One region of the Lentilactobacillus sp. TOM.63 genome, then DNA from elsewhere that is predicted to be linked to it. Evidence: a T-box and tRNA genes for the amino acid it is inferred to sense, from the RefSeq annotation. Region 1 holds a T-box; the other holds one or more tRNA genes.

Region 1 (6,969 bases):
GGCAAACCAGTAACTAAATCCCGACCACGAATAGGAACGGCTTCAATTTCTTTGGCAGCCTTAGGAGAAGCAGAACCAATATCAATTTTCAATTGTTCGGCAGTCCGTTCACCAATCAGTAAATTGTACTTTTGCCGGACATACTGAGAAATTGCCTCGTTTAATTTATCGCCAGCCATTCGAACAGACCGACTTGAAACAATTCCACCAAGTGAAATTGTGGCAACGTCAGTGGTTCCACCACCAATATCAACAACCATGCTTCCGGTCGGATCCATTACGGGCAATCCAGCACCAATTGCGGCGGCAAACGGCTCTTCAATCACGTATGCATCTCTTGCGCCGGCAACCCGAGTGGCATCGATCACTGCCCGCTTTTCAACGGCGGTAATTCCAGTTGGAACACAAACCATAACGTAAGGCTTGCCGGATGAATGACCAAGTGCCTTTTCGATGAAATATTTCATCATGGCAACGGTGGTATCATAATCAGCAATCACACCATCTTTCATTGGCCGAACTGCCTGAATACTTGCTGGCGTTCGCCCAATCATGGCCCGAGCCTCTTCTCCTACGGCAATAATTTCACCGTTTTTAGTACTCTTAGCAACCACTGAAGGTTCACGAAGCACAATGCCCTTACCTTCGACGTACACAATTGTATTTGCGGTTCCAAGATCAATTCCTATGTTTTTTTCCCCAAATCCGAACACGTTATCCATCCCTTCGTTGTCTATCATTCACAATTTTTAGTTTATTTATTATAGATTTATTGATTATTATTGTTTAACGAAACAAGTATATCATACCGTATCAAAAAATAAATGAAATCCATTTAATCAAAGACTTATTTAAGATATTATTTGGAATTCAATTTGAGGTACTCTCGAACATCGGAAATGAAGTATAAAGAACCCGTAATTAAAAGGATATCATTGGCGTTAAGCTTGGGCTTGATCGTTTCAATGGCCTGCCGCCAATCCGCAATTGTCAAAATATCATCCGGCGTTTGACCCACTTTTTGCTCTAAGGCTTCAGGATCAGCCGCTTGGCGTTTTCCTGGACCGGCAAAATGAGTCAGGATGATTTCGGCATTCTCAAAAGTGGCCATTTTACGAACCATCTTATCAGCCTGCTTGTCAGCCAAAATCCCCATCAAGATATACACTTTGTGATCAGCAAAATCATTTTGGAGCATTTTGACAATCTCATCAACGGCAGAAATGTTATGGGCCCCGTCTAACACGATAGTTGGATCAGTAGAAACCCGTTCAAACCGCCCAGCCCACTGGGTATTTCCGATTCCGTCAATAATGCTCGATTCACTGACAGCTTGATCCATTACTTCTTGATAAGCTAGATAAGCTTGAATAGCCACCGCAGCGTTATCAGCTTGATAATCACCAATCAAAGTGGTTGAAAGTTTGGCGAACCGGTATTTGCCAGAATTAAAGCTAAATGACTGCAACCAATCATGCTCTTTTAATGCAGCGACCTTAAAACCGTCTCCTAATATTGAAATGGGACTCTTCTTTTTTCGGGCGACACCCTTGATCACTTTTAACGGCTCAGAATCGATCCGGCCAACCACCACCGGAACCCTCGGCTTAATGATGCCAGCTTTTTGATAGGCAATTTTAGGAAGGGTATCTCCTAATATATGCATGTGATCCCAGCCAATCGTCACAATCGCAGAAACCTTGGGAACGATGACATTCGTCGAATCGTATAAGCCACCCAATCCAACTTCCACAATCACAACATCCGCATGTCCTTCAGCAAAGTACGAAAACATCATGGCAGTAATGATCTCAAATTCCGTTGGGCCACCTTCCGGCAAAGTCTGATCCAACTTCTGAACAGTTGGGTAAATTTTTTGAACCAATCTGAGGATCTCCGCATCAGGTAATGGTATCCCATTAACGCTGATTCGCTCATTAAACTTGACCAAAAATGGTGACGTAAAAGTGCCAACCACGTTACCGTCGGCCTGTAAAATGTTTCGCAGAAAGGCAACTGTTGATCCTTTACCATTCGTTCCAGCAACATGGATCGCATTCACCTTTTTATCGGGAGACCCTAATTCATCTAAAAAGGTTCTCATACGTTTTAACGTGGGAATTTTTTTGAATTTACTGCGTCCATGAATAAATTTGAGTGCATCTTCATAAGTGTTAATCATCGATTTCTCCTCAAAACGAGGCTGGTGCAAAACCACCGTTTTGCTTCCAGCCTCGACATTGCATATTCCCACTTAGTCAGTAGATTATCCAAATTTATAACTCATTTGTAATCTGCGCCAACCGTTCCTTAGCAGCATCCAATTTTGATTGATGATCAGCTTTCTTTTGCTTTTCTTCATCGACAACAGCGGAAGGAGCATTTTCAACAAATTTCTTGTTAGCCAATTTCTTATCTGAACGGGCAACCTCGGCTTCAAATTTATCAACATCTTTTTGAACCCGAACTTTTTCCTCATTCAAATCAACCAACTCGGCCAATGGAACAAAGATTGTCGCATCGGTAATCACAGCAGACATTGACAGCTTAGGTGCGTCAATTGTGGCCCCAATCTTGAGTTCCTTGCAGTGACAGAACCGATCAATGTAATCACGATTGGTTTCAAAGATTTCCTGAAGCGTTTGATTATCGGTTTGAATCAACATATCAATTGGTGAAGAGAGTGGGGCATTTGCTTCACTCCGAATATTCCGAACAGCCTTGATCAAGTCAATCAGCGACTGCATTTCATTTTCTGATTGAGCATCATCAAACTCAGCGTGGTTTTCAGGGAAGGCTGCCGTAACAAGTGATTTGCCAACATGTGGCATTTTCTGCCAAAGATACTCAGTTACAAACGGCATAATTGGCTGCAATAAGCGCAAAGTTTGATCCAAAACATAAGCTAGAATGTTTTGAGTATTCTTTTTGAGCTTAGCATCATCACTGTTCAAGGCTTCCTTACTCATCTCAATATACCAGTCACAGAAATCAAACCAGATGAAATCATAAAGTGCCCGATCAGCTTCACCAAAATTATACTTTTCAAACTGTTCATTAACCTTGTTAACAGTCGCATTTAATCGGCTTAAAATCCAACGATCAGATAATTGCCATTCAGATTTGTCAGGAAGCGTTGGTTGATCAATGCCATCCAAATTCATGATAACATAGCGGCTTGCATTCCAGATCTTGTTGATGAAGTTCCAAGCGGAATCCATCTTATCGTAAGTGAACTTGAGGTCTTGTCCGGGCGTGCCACCATTTGATAAGAACCACCTGAGAGCATCAGCACCATACTTATCAATGACATCCATTGGATCAATGCCGTTTCCAAGCGATTTGGACATCTTCCGGCCTTGGGAATCGCGAATCAATCCGTGAAGGAGGACATCTTTAAAGGGTCGACGTTTCGTGAATTCTAAGCTTTGGAAAATCATCCGAGAAACCCAGAAGAAAATGATGTCATAACCGGTGACCAACGTATCGGTCGGGAAATAACGTTTAAAGTCTTCAGTATCTTCAGGCCAACCCATGGTTGAAAATGGCCACAATGCTGATGAGAACCAGGTATCCAAAACATCTGGATCTTGTTGCCAATTCTCAGAATCTTTTGGAGCTTCCATACCAACATAGGTTTCCCCAGTTTTTTTGTTATACCAGGCAGGAATCCGATGCCCCCACCACAGTTGACGGGAAATAACCCAGTCATGAACGTTTTCCATCCAAGTTTCAAACGTCCCTTCAAACCGGTCTGGGAAGAAGTTAACCTTGTCGTCTGTATTTTGGTTTTTCAGCGCTTGTTCTGCCAATGGCTTCATCTTCACAAACCACTGAGTCGATAAACGGGCCTCAACCTGAACCCCAGTTCGCTCAGAATGACCAACGGAATGGACAATCGGATCGATGGCAATCATTAGATCCTGATCCTGAAGGTCTTTCACCATCGCCTTTCGAGCGGTAAAACGATCCATGCCTTCGTACTTACCAGCATTTTCGTTCAGGGTTGCATCTTCATTCATCGTGTTGATCCGGGGTAAGTCGTGCCGATTACCCACTTTGAAGTCATTTGGATCATGGGCTGGCGTAATCTTAACCATCCCAGTTCCGAAATCAGGGTCAACGTATTGATCGGCAATAATTGGCACTTCCCGGTTAATCAGTGGGACGAGCACCTTTTTACCAACCAAGTCCTTATAACGTTCATCGCTCGGGTTAACCGCAACGGCAGTATCACCCATCATCGTTTCGGGACGGGTGGTTGCAATCTCGATATAATCTTTACCATTAAATTTTGTGCCATCAGTAAATGGATATTTAACGTGATAGAAGGCACCTTTATCGTCTTTATGAATAACCTCAATATCAGACAATGCAGTCCGGGCTTGAGGATCCCAGTTAATGATATACTCGCCACGGTAAATTAACCCTTTGTTGTAAAGGTCCACAAATACACGGCGAACGGCTTTGGATAATCCCTTATCCAAAGTAAAGCGTTCACGACTATAATCCAAGGAGAGGCCTAACTTAGCCCACTGTTCCTTGATAGTCGCAGCAAAGTCATCCTTCCATTCCCAAACCTTTTCAATAAACTTTTCTCGACCTAAGTCATAACGGGAAATTCCTTGTTCACGTAATTTTGCTTCAACTTTGGCTTGGGTGGCAATACCGGCATGATCCATTCCTGGTAACCAGAGGGTGTCATAACCCTGCATTCGCTTCCGCCGAATAATCATATCCTGCAAAGTTGTGTCCCAGGCATGGCCAAGATGCAACTTTCCAGTAACATTTGGTGGTGGTAAAACAATTGAAAATGGTTTCGCTTTCTTATCCCCACTTGGTTTGAATACCCCTTCGTCCAACCATTCGTTATATCTGCCCTTTTCAATGGCGGTTGGATCATATTTAGTTGACATTTCTGTTTGTTCGGTTGATCGCTTGTCGTTTGTTTCTGCCATGTTGTTACCCCTTTCTTGGTCTCTTGATATCTTATGTAACAAAAAAACACTTCATCCTACAATTAGGACGAAGCGTTCGCGGTACCACCTAAATTGGGCAATTATGCCCCACTTAATGATCATGTTAACGGTCGATTAACCGACCCGCCCTCAAAATTCGAACGGGTAGCTTGCAAGTTACTTTCACAGAACAATCAGTAAAAATCTCTCATCAACGATTTTCTTTCTGAAACTGAATTGTGAGCTACTCTCTTGCTCAATGCTTTAATTTAACTCTAATCTTACCGAACTATTGACTAATCGTCAACACGCTTGGCAATTTTTCCTAAAGCGTCCAGTGCATCTTGATAATCTGGTTCATCGCCAATTTCTGGTACGATTTGTCGGTAAACAATCTTACCAGTTGCATCCGTGATGAAAATGGTTCGAGCCAGTGCGCCAAAGTTAGGTAAGTACAACTTCATTGCGTAACCTAATGAAAGATTTTCATCAGACAACATTTGTAAATTCTCGACACCTTGAGCAGCACACCAATCTTTTTGTTGAGCCACTGTGTTATTTGAAACAGTCAAAAAGTTAACATCAGGATATTTGTCAGCCTCTTGATTGAATTTACGGGTCTCAACTGAACAAACTGGTGTGTCAATATCTGGCACAGTTGATAGCAATGTGATCCGGCCAATAATGTCGGCTGTTTTCACTTTATTACCATTGGCATCTTCCAGCTTAAACTTCGGCAACTGTTCACCAACTTCCGGTGGGTTGCCATACATATCTTCTTCTTTACCATTTATCGTGACTTGCATCAAGAACACTCCTTTGATGGTTAACTAATCTTACTGACTAATGTAGCCCAATCATCGCTAATGCGCAAGTATCTAAAATAATTATAGCAGTTCAGCAAAGACATCTTGATCTTGGTTCATGAACTCTTGCCCAGCCTTGATATCGGTAATTTGAATGCCATCGATTGCCCGTTTCATCAGACCGTCAACATCAATATAGCCTTCGAACTTCCGAGATTTTTCTAAGCTAGGACGCGTTTTGGGAGCTGGTGGTGTAAAGATCGTACAACAGTCTTCGAAAGGTAGAATGGATAAATCAAAGGTATTAATATTCTTTGAGATCTTAATAATATCTTCCTTGTCCATCGAAACCAGCGGCCGCAAAACTGGCAGTGTCGTTACGTCATTAATTGCCTGCATACTCTCCAGTGTTTGTGAAGCCACCTGACCCAAAGCTTCACCAGTGAATACACCGCTACAATGGCGATTCTGAGTAATTTTAGCAGCAATCCGCAGCATCATCCGCCGTTGGATTGTCATTAAGTAGCCCTCTGGAACCTTCTCCTTAATTGTTTCTTGCACTTCTGTAAATGGCACTTGAATAAATTGAATATTACCCGAATACTTGGCCAAAACCGAGGTCAATTGCTTGGCCTTATTAAGGGCCTGCTCACTGGTATATGGCGGACTGTAAAAATGAATCATATCAATTTTAACACCGCGCTTCATTGCCAAATAAGTAGCAACTGGGGAGTCGATTCCGCCTGAAAGCATCATTGTTGCCCGGCCCCCGGTACCAACTGGTAACCCACCGGCACCATGAATAATTTCTGAGGAAATGAAGGCACCATTCATCCGAATCTCGACGCGAATTGAAATGTCTGGATGCTTGACGTCAACAGAAATCCCATCAATATTTGACAGTACATGATCACCTAAAATATTGTTAATCTGATTGGTATCATATTCAAAGCTCTTATCTTGTCTGCGGGTATTAATTTTGAATGTTGCCCCGGGTGTGTACTGTTCTTGGGCCATTTGGAGGACTGTCTTTTTAATCACATCCATGTCCTTATCGATCTGGATAGAAGGATAAAAGTTTTCAATTCCAAACACCCCTTGAAGGGCGGCAATCACTTGCTTGTCATTTTCATCATGTAACGCAACGTGCAGTCGATCTCGTTGTGCTTTGACTTCCAATGTTGAGAATGGATGCAAAACGGCCC
Region 2 (6,969 bases), on a different contig from region 1:
AAAAGGCTTGGTTGATTGGCTGAAGGACAAGGGTACCAAAAACGTGAAGGAATTGACCGAAATCTTGGGTCAAAATGCAACTCCATGGTTTGACGCATACGGTGGAATGGATAATATCGAAGTCGTGGATACTTCCAAGATTAAATAATTTACACAATATGTTGAACCCATCCTCCTGAACTAGTACAATATGTTGAGTGACTTAAAGAATTTCACTGAATGTAAGGGGACTAAACATGCTTGTACTAGCTGGAACAATTGGTGCGGGGAAGACTTCACTGACCCAGATGCTGTCGAAACATTTGGGAACGCCCGCATATTATGAATCTGTTGAACATAACCGGATCTTGCCACTTTTCTATAAGGATCCCAAAAAATACGCGTTCTTACTCCAAATTGACTTCTTGAATCGCCGGATGGATGACATCAAGAAAGCTTGGCAAAATGATGAGAGTGTTTTGGATCGCTCGATTTTTGAGGACTCATTACTCTTTCATTTGAATGCCGATCTCGGTCGGGCGACTGAAACTGAAGTGGATATCTACGATTCCTTGCTGAAGAACATGATGCAGGAACTCCCAGAGACACCTCATAGTAAGAACCCCAATCTGCTGATTCATATCAATATTTCGTTTGAGACGATGTTGAAACGGATTCAAAAGCGTGGCCGTTCGTTTGAACAGATTGATAATGATCCAAGCCTGTATCAATACTATAAAGATTTGAATGAGCGTTATCAGAAGTGGTTTGCCAATTATGACAAGTCCCCAAAAATTCAAATCGATGGCGACAAGTATGATTTTGTTGAGAACGATGCGGATAAACACAAGGTCATCGATTTAATCGACCAAAAGATGGCGCAATTAGCGATTTAGCACCTTGTGATTTAATCAATGATTCGCTATAATCAAGTACAGATAAAACGTTTTGTGCCTATTAAGTAGACTTCAGAGAGACAATGGTCGGTGAAAATTGTCGTCGAATATTCCAGCACAAAAAAGCGGGCGAGCAATGTCGCACGGTGTATGCCGTTACCATACTAGAGAGCTTAACCACGAGTAACTGGTTAAGAACTTGGGTGGTACCGCGAAAAGGATCCTTCGTCCCAGTGATGAAGGCTTCTTTTTTTGTAGAGTGGTTGAAAAGGCGTTTTGACCCCAGAAGTTAAGGCGATTAGCCGAATATTGTGGTCTTCAATATTGGGCTAATTGCCTTAACTGGCAGGGGTCAGCCTTTACAAGTACGTTTCAGCAATAGCTGCGAAAAAATTTCCAAAAAACACCAACATTCTAAGGAGGATAATATGTTAGACATCAAGCAAATTAGAAAAGATCCAGATTTTACCAAGAAGAAGTTAGCAACTCGGGGCATTAAGCCTGAAACCATTGATGAATTACTAGGTTACGATGCCAAGCGTCGAGATTTAATTGTTGAATCAGAATCTTTGAAGGCAACCCGGAATGAAGTTTCAGAGAAAATTTCCCACGCAAAGCGCAACAAGGAAGATGCCAGCGATGCAATTAATCAGATGAAGCAAACCGGCCAAAAGATTAAAGCACTCGATGATCAATTGAAGAAAATTGAAGAAGATGAGCACGATCTTGCTGCCCATTTACCAAACATTCCTGCCGATGACGTGCCGGTTTCATTGACTGAAGAAGGCTCTGTTGAACTCCGGAAAGTTGGTACGATTCCATCATTTGGGTTTAAGCCTAAACATCACTGGGATATCGGTGAAGATCTTGGGATTCTCGATTTTGAACGGGCAGCAAAAGTTTCCGGCAGCCGGTTTGTTTATTATATCGGTGACGGTGCCCTGCTTGAACGAGCAGTTTATAATTTCTATCTTGATCAAAACACGGCCGCTGGTTATCAAGAAGTCATTCCGCCATATATGGTTAATGAAGCTTCAATGTATGGAACTGGGCAATTCCCTAAGTTCCTGGAAACTAAGGCCGGCTACGAGTTGACAGGCACAGATTTGACGATGATTCCAACCGCTGAGGTCCCATTGGTTAACTATTATCGAGATGAAGTAATCCCAGAAGAAAAACTACCAGTTTCATTCACAGCGCTCAGCCCAGCTTTCCGTTCCGAAGCCGGAAGTGCCGGTCGAGACACAAAAGGATTGATTCGACTTCACCAATTTAACAAGGTTGAGATGGTTAAATTCACCAAACCGGAAGATTCGTGGGATGCGTTGGAACAAATTACGCATCAAGCTGAAGATAACTTGAAAAAGTTAGGCCTTGCTTATCACGTTATTACGTTGACCACCAGTGACATGAGCTTCACGGCTGCAATGACCCACGACTTGGAAGTTTGGTTCCCAGCGCAGGATAAGTACCGGGAAATTTCCAGCTGTTCAAATACGACTGATTTTCAGGCTAGAAGAGCCCATATCCAATACCGGGATGAAGATGGCAAGCTTCACTTTGTCCATACGCTGAACGGCTCAGGATTGGCTGTAGGTCGAACTGTGGCTGCAATCCTAGAAAACTATCAAAACGAAGACGGTTCTGTCACGATTCCAGAGGTGCTTCGTCCGTACATGCACGGCAAAGAAAAAATTGAAAAGCAAAAATAATTAAATAATCCGCAGTAAAAAATACGTATTTAATAAATGTAACCCATAAAACGGTCTTTTATTGTTTACCGGTCTTACTTAGATCCCCCATCTTTGTATGGTCCGTTTACCATTCCCCAGTATGTTGAATCCAAGATGACCCACCATTTTGGAGGAGAACTGGAAGGCAAGGAGCAGAAATGTTCCTTGTCTTTTTTTTGAATTTGGGGTGATCAGTGGGGTGCTTCGGTCTGAATTTTAACCGAATTTTACTATAAGCGTTCAAGCTTGTGGACGGCAGCCTTGTAGAACACACATATCCATCGGTCAAAATGGGCGTTTAAAAGCATTAAACCATGCAAAAAACGATATTGACTGAATTAATTCAAAAAAACTGCAAATTGGACTAGCAATGTTTTCCCGGATAGGATATAATATTTTTTGTCGGAAAATAACCTGACGAAGCAACTGTTAAGCCAGCAAAGAATTTTAAATTACTTCTTGACTTGAGTTGAGTGGTAATGGTAAAATCTAATAGTTGTGTTGATGGTGTTACTACCAACATGTAACAATAGTTTCATGGAGGATTAGCTCAGCTGGGAGAGCATCTGCCTTACAAGCAGGAGGTCACAGGTTCGATCCCTGTATCCTCCATATGAGCCGTTAGCTCAGTTGGTAGAGCATCTGACTTTTAATCAGAGGGTCGGCAGTTCGAGACTGCCACGGCTCATTGCCGGTTTTTTACAATGCGGGCGTGGCGGAACTGGCAGACGCGCTAGATTTAGGTTCTAGTGTCTTATGACGTGGGGGTTCGAATCCCTTCGCCCGCATAGGTACTAGATGCCTGCATATTATTGTTTTGCCGACTTAGCTCAGTTGGTTAGAGCGCTTCACTAGTAATGAAGAGGTCGGGCGTTCGAATCGTCTAGTCGGCATTTTGCGGAAGTAGTTCAGTGGTAGAACATCACCTTGCCATGGTGGGGGTCGCGGGTTCGAATCCCGTCTTCCGCTTCAATCAAATTTCATTGGTTGTTGTGTCACAAGCTTAATTGAATAATTATTTTGCACCCATAGCGCAACTGGATAGAGTGTCTGACTACGAATCAGAAGGTTGTAGGTTCGACTCCTACTGGGTGCATTTTTTATTGCCATCATTTTCGGGAAGTAGCTCAGCTTGGTAGAGCACCTGGTTTGGGACCAGGGGGTCGCAGGTTCGAATCCTGTCTTCCCGACTTTTTTATCGATATATTTTGTGATATATTGATTATGTTAACTGAATATTGCTTAATCATCGGGAAGTAGCTCAGCTTGGTAGAGCACTACGTTCGGGACGTAGGGGTCGCAAGTTCAAATCTTGTTTTCCCGATTTTTTTGTGTCTTGAAATAAACTCCTCGCAAAGAAATGGTTCATAAGATGACAAAGGAAGTTGCTTGGCCAAGCCCCCAATGATGGCCAAACAACTTCCTTTTTGCAATGATCAATATAATTTAGAATTAGTTACCAAGTGAATAGGTTTTAGATAAGTGACTATCGTTGGTGTTGTGGTCAAATGAAATTAAAAAGAATAACGCCACCAAAAATACGAGTCCCCAAATAATGATAAATGGCGTCCATGGAGTGATCCCACTTAATGACGGGTTAACCGAAAGCCCGGCACTCCAGTCGAACAATGAATGCAGAAGAACATTCCAACCCATGGTATTTGTTGCGATTCGAATTGAAGCGAGCAGCAAGCCAAGGACAAAGGCATAAATGACCTGTTGGACGGTCGTGTTAAGGGGCTGATGCAGCGCATTTACAAAATGAAACAACCCAAAAAGGGCTGACGAAGAGCAGGCGGCCAATGTGTACCTCAAACGATGGCGATTAAAAACGCATAGGCATGAAGATAAGAGCAACCCCCGGAACAAAAACTCCTCGCAAATGCCAGCAGATAGTGCCATGAATGTATCACCAATTAACGTTTTCGAACCAAGCACTTGGATAATTTGACCAGTTACATTTCGGAATACCAACAAAGCTGCTAGTACTAATAAAAAGCACCAGACTTTGGTAGACTTTCTGTATTTAACGTGTGAATTGCGGAGCTTGTCCGCTCCAATTATGTAATACACGATACCTGCAACGATAAGTGCAAATACAAAACGAAAAGACGCATGAATAAGTGGGCTAGTTCCGTGAAAGATGACATCCACCCCTAAGTACATCGCCACGAGGACAATCGCTGAAGCAAACTGATTAAATATGGAGAATCGACTTTTGGACATGATGAGCCTCCTATGATTAGAATGTTTTTATTATCCCTCGCTTGTGGTGGTTTTATCAAGGGCAGATTAGAAAATAAGTGGCTTGTTCGCTGAGTGCGTTCTACATTCTAACAAGCAGAAGTCTGCACATAGATGAAAATAGGCACCGAGGTTCTTTGTTACATAGCAGAAACGTGCGAAAACAAGCAAGAATCTGCGCGTAAGCACCTTTAGAAAAAATTCCAAGCCCGGGAATTTCCTCTAAAGGCAACTTAGGGTGCTACAAATAAAATATTCTTTTACACAGTAAACGTGCTCCGACGACACTGAACCCTAATGTATGAGCCAAGGGGGACAATGATGTCACCATTACATAGAAACGTGCTCAGCCCATCAGTTCCCTGCACATAACTGAAGACAAGCACCGAGGTTCTTTGTTACATAGCAGAAACGTGCGAAAACAAGCAAGAATCTGCGCGTAAGCACCTTTGAAAAAAATTCCAAGCCCACGAATTTCTTCCAAAGGAGACTTACACTCCGATTCTTAACCGCTTGTTTTCGCACTCTCAATCCTTTTCCTTGTACTTTCCTCAGACATTCGTATAATAATAGTCAATATTAGTCAAAGAATGGGTGATGAAATGGCCGACGAAAATATTTCAGATTTAATTGAACGTTATTTAAAAGAAATCCTTGCAGATAACGAACAGGTTAAGATTCGTCGTTCTGAAATTGCTGGTTTGTTTGACGTTGTACCGTCCCAAATCAACTACGTAATCAATACGCGATTTACTATCCAAAATGGTTATATCGTTGAGAGCAAGCGTGGTGGTGGCGGCTACATTAGAATAGAAAAAGTCCGCTTATTAGACGATATCGACGTTTTAGATTCATTAATCGCCGCGATTGGTAACAAGTTATCCAAAAGAGATAGTGAAACAATCGTTCAAACGTTATATAATAATGACTTAATTAATCGTAGAGAGGCCAGCATTATTTTGGCCGCGATTGATAAAGATGCGATTGACCTGAACAATAATGATTTAACAGATATCATGAGAGCGAATATAATGATATCAATCCTGAATCGTTTACGTTACGAGGGATAGAAAGTGAGGGTGTCTATGAATAATTTGTTTACTCCAAGCGCTAAGAATGTTTTAACCATCGCTCAGGAACAAGCCAAGAAATTTAAACATCAGGCTATCGGTACTGAACACCTTTTACTAGGTCTACTGATTGAAACGAATGGGATCGCTTATAAAGCACTTCAACAGTTCTCAGTAACTGCCGAAGATGTCACAGAAGAAGTCGAACGGTTTGCTGGTTATGGCAACTTGAAGAATCTTTCAAGTACGGATTACCTGCCATATTCACCAAAGGCTAAGGAAGTTTTAGCCCAAGCAGGAGATTTCGCCAAGAAAAATGGCGTTCCTAAAGTAGGAACCGAACACATTTTAATTTCACTTCTAACCGATGAGACAATCTTATCATCCAGAATTTTAATTAATTTGGGGCTTGATCTATCACAAATTCGCAAAGTAACATTGCGCAAAATGGGAATTAGTGGTGGTTCAATGGCTTCAAACATGGCAGCCAAGCAACGGGGCCGTCAATCAAAACGAAATGAATCAAAGACACCAACGATTGATTCATTGGCTCGTGACTTAACTGAATTAGCTCGTCAAGACCGGCTTGATCCAACCATTGGCCGTGATCTTGAAGTTAAGCGGGTGGTTCAGATTTTAGCTCGGCGGACTAAGAATAACCCAGTTCTAATTGGAGAACCCGGCGTTGGAAAAACAGCCATTGCAGAAGGCCTTGCTGAACGAATCGTTAAAGGCGAAGTTCCCGGCGACATGGTTAACAAACGCTTGATGATGCTCGACATGGGCTCATTGGTTGCCGGAACCAAGTACCGTGGCGAATTCGAAGACCGCTTGAAGAAAGTGATCGATGAAATTTATTCAGATGGTAACATCATTCTCTTCATTGATGAGTTGCATACCTTAATTGGTGCCGGTGGTGCCGAAGGGGCAATTGATGCCTCCAATATCTTGAAACCTGCATTGGCTCGTGGTGAGCTTCAGTTAATCGGGGCAACAACGCTTGATGAATACCAAAAGTACATTGAATCAGATGCTGCCTTGGAACGT

What was found. The T-box of region 1 lies ahead of QUF07_RS08090 (valine--tRNA ligase). A T-box ahead of a tRNA ligase gene usually reads a tRNA of that ligase, here a tRNA-Val.
Region 2: it encodes a tRNA-Val, which carries the amino acid that the T-box ahead of QUF07_RS08090 (valine--tRNA ligase) is inferred to sense. The anticodon was not compared.

Annotation. Positions count from the first base shown of each region.
Region 1 is NZ_JAUCAP010000035.1:6,003-12,971, forward strand. Features, by position in the region: gene QUF07_RS08080 (rod shape-determining protein) at 1-722, opposite strand, end outside; gene QUF07_RS08085 (bifunctional folylpolyglutamate synthase/dihydrofolate synthase) at 860-2,182, opposite strand; gene QUF07_RS08090 (valine--tRNA ligase) at 2,277-4,958, opposite strand; T-box leader at 5,019-5,227, opposite strand; gene tpx (thiol peroxidase) at 5,255-5,764, opposite strand; gene thiI (tRNA uracil 4-sulfurtransferase ThiI) at 5,846-6,969, opposite strand, start outside.
Region 2 is NZ_JAUCAP010000049.1:2,722-9,690, forward strand. Features, by position in the region: gene QUF07_RS09630 (tagatose 1,6-diphosphate aldolase) at 1-148, shown strand, start outside; gene QUF07_RS09635 (deoxynucleoside kinase) at 237-875, shown strand; gene serS (serine--tRNA ligase) at 1,304-2,587, shown strand; tRNA gene QUF07_RS09645 (tRNA-Val) at 3,148-3,220, shown strand; tRNA gene QUF07_RS09650 (tRNA-Lys) at 3,224-3,296, shown strand; tRNA gene QUF07_RS09655 (tRNA-Leu) at 3,315-3,396, shown strand; tRNA gene QUF07_RS09660 (tRNA-Thr) at 3,428-3,501, shown strand; tRNA gene QUF07_RS09665 (tRNA-Gly) at 3,506-3,577, shown strand; tRNA gene QUF07_RS09670 (tRNA-Arg) at 3,631-3,704, shown strand; tRNA gene QUF07_RS09675 (tRNA-Pro) at 3,725-3,798, shown strand; tRNA gene QUF07_RS09680 (tRNA-Pro) at 3,859-3,932, shown strand; gene QUF07_RS09685 (CPBP family intramembrane glutamic endopeptidase) at 4,061-4,834, opposite strand; gene QUF07_RS09690 (CtsR family transcriptional regulator) at 5,455-5,922, shown strand; gene QUF07_RS09695 (ATP-dependent Clp protease ATP-binding subunit) at 5,938-6,969, shown strand, end outside.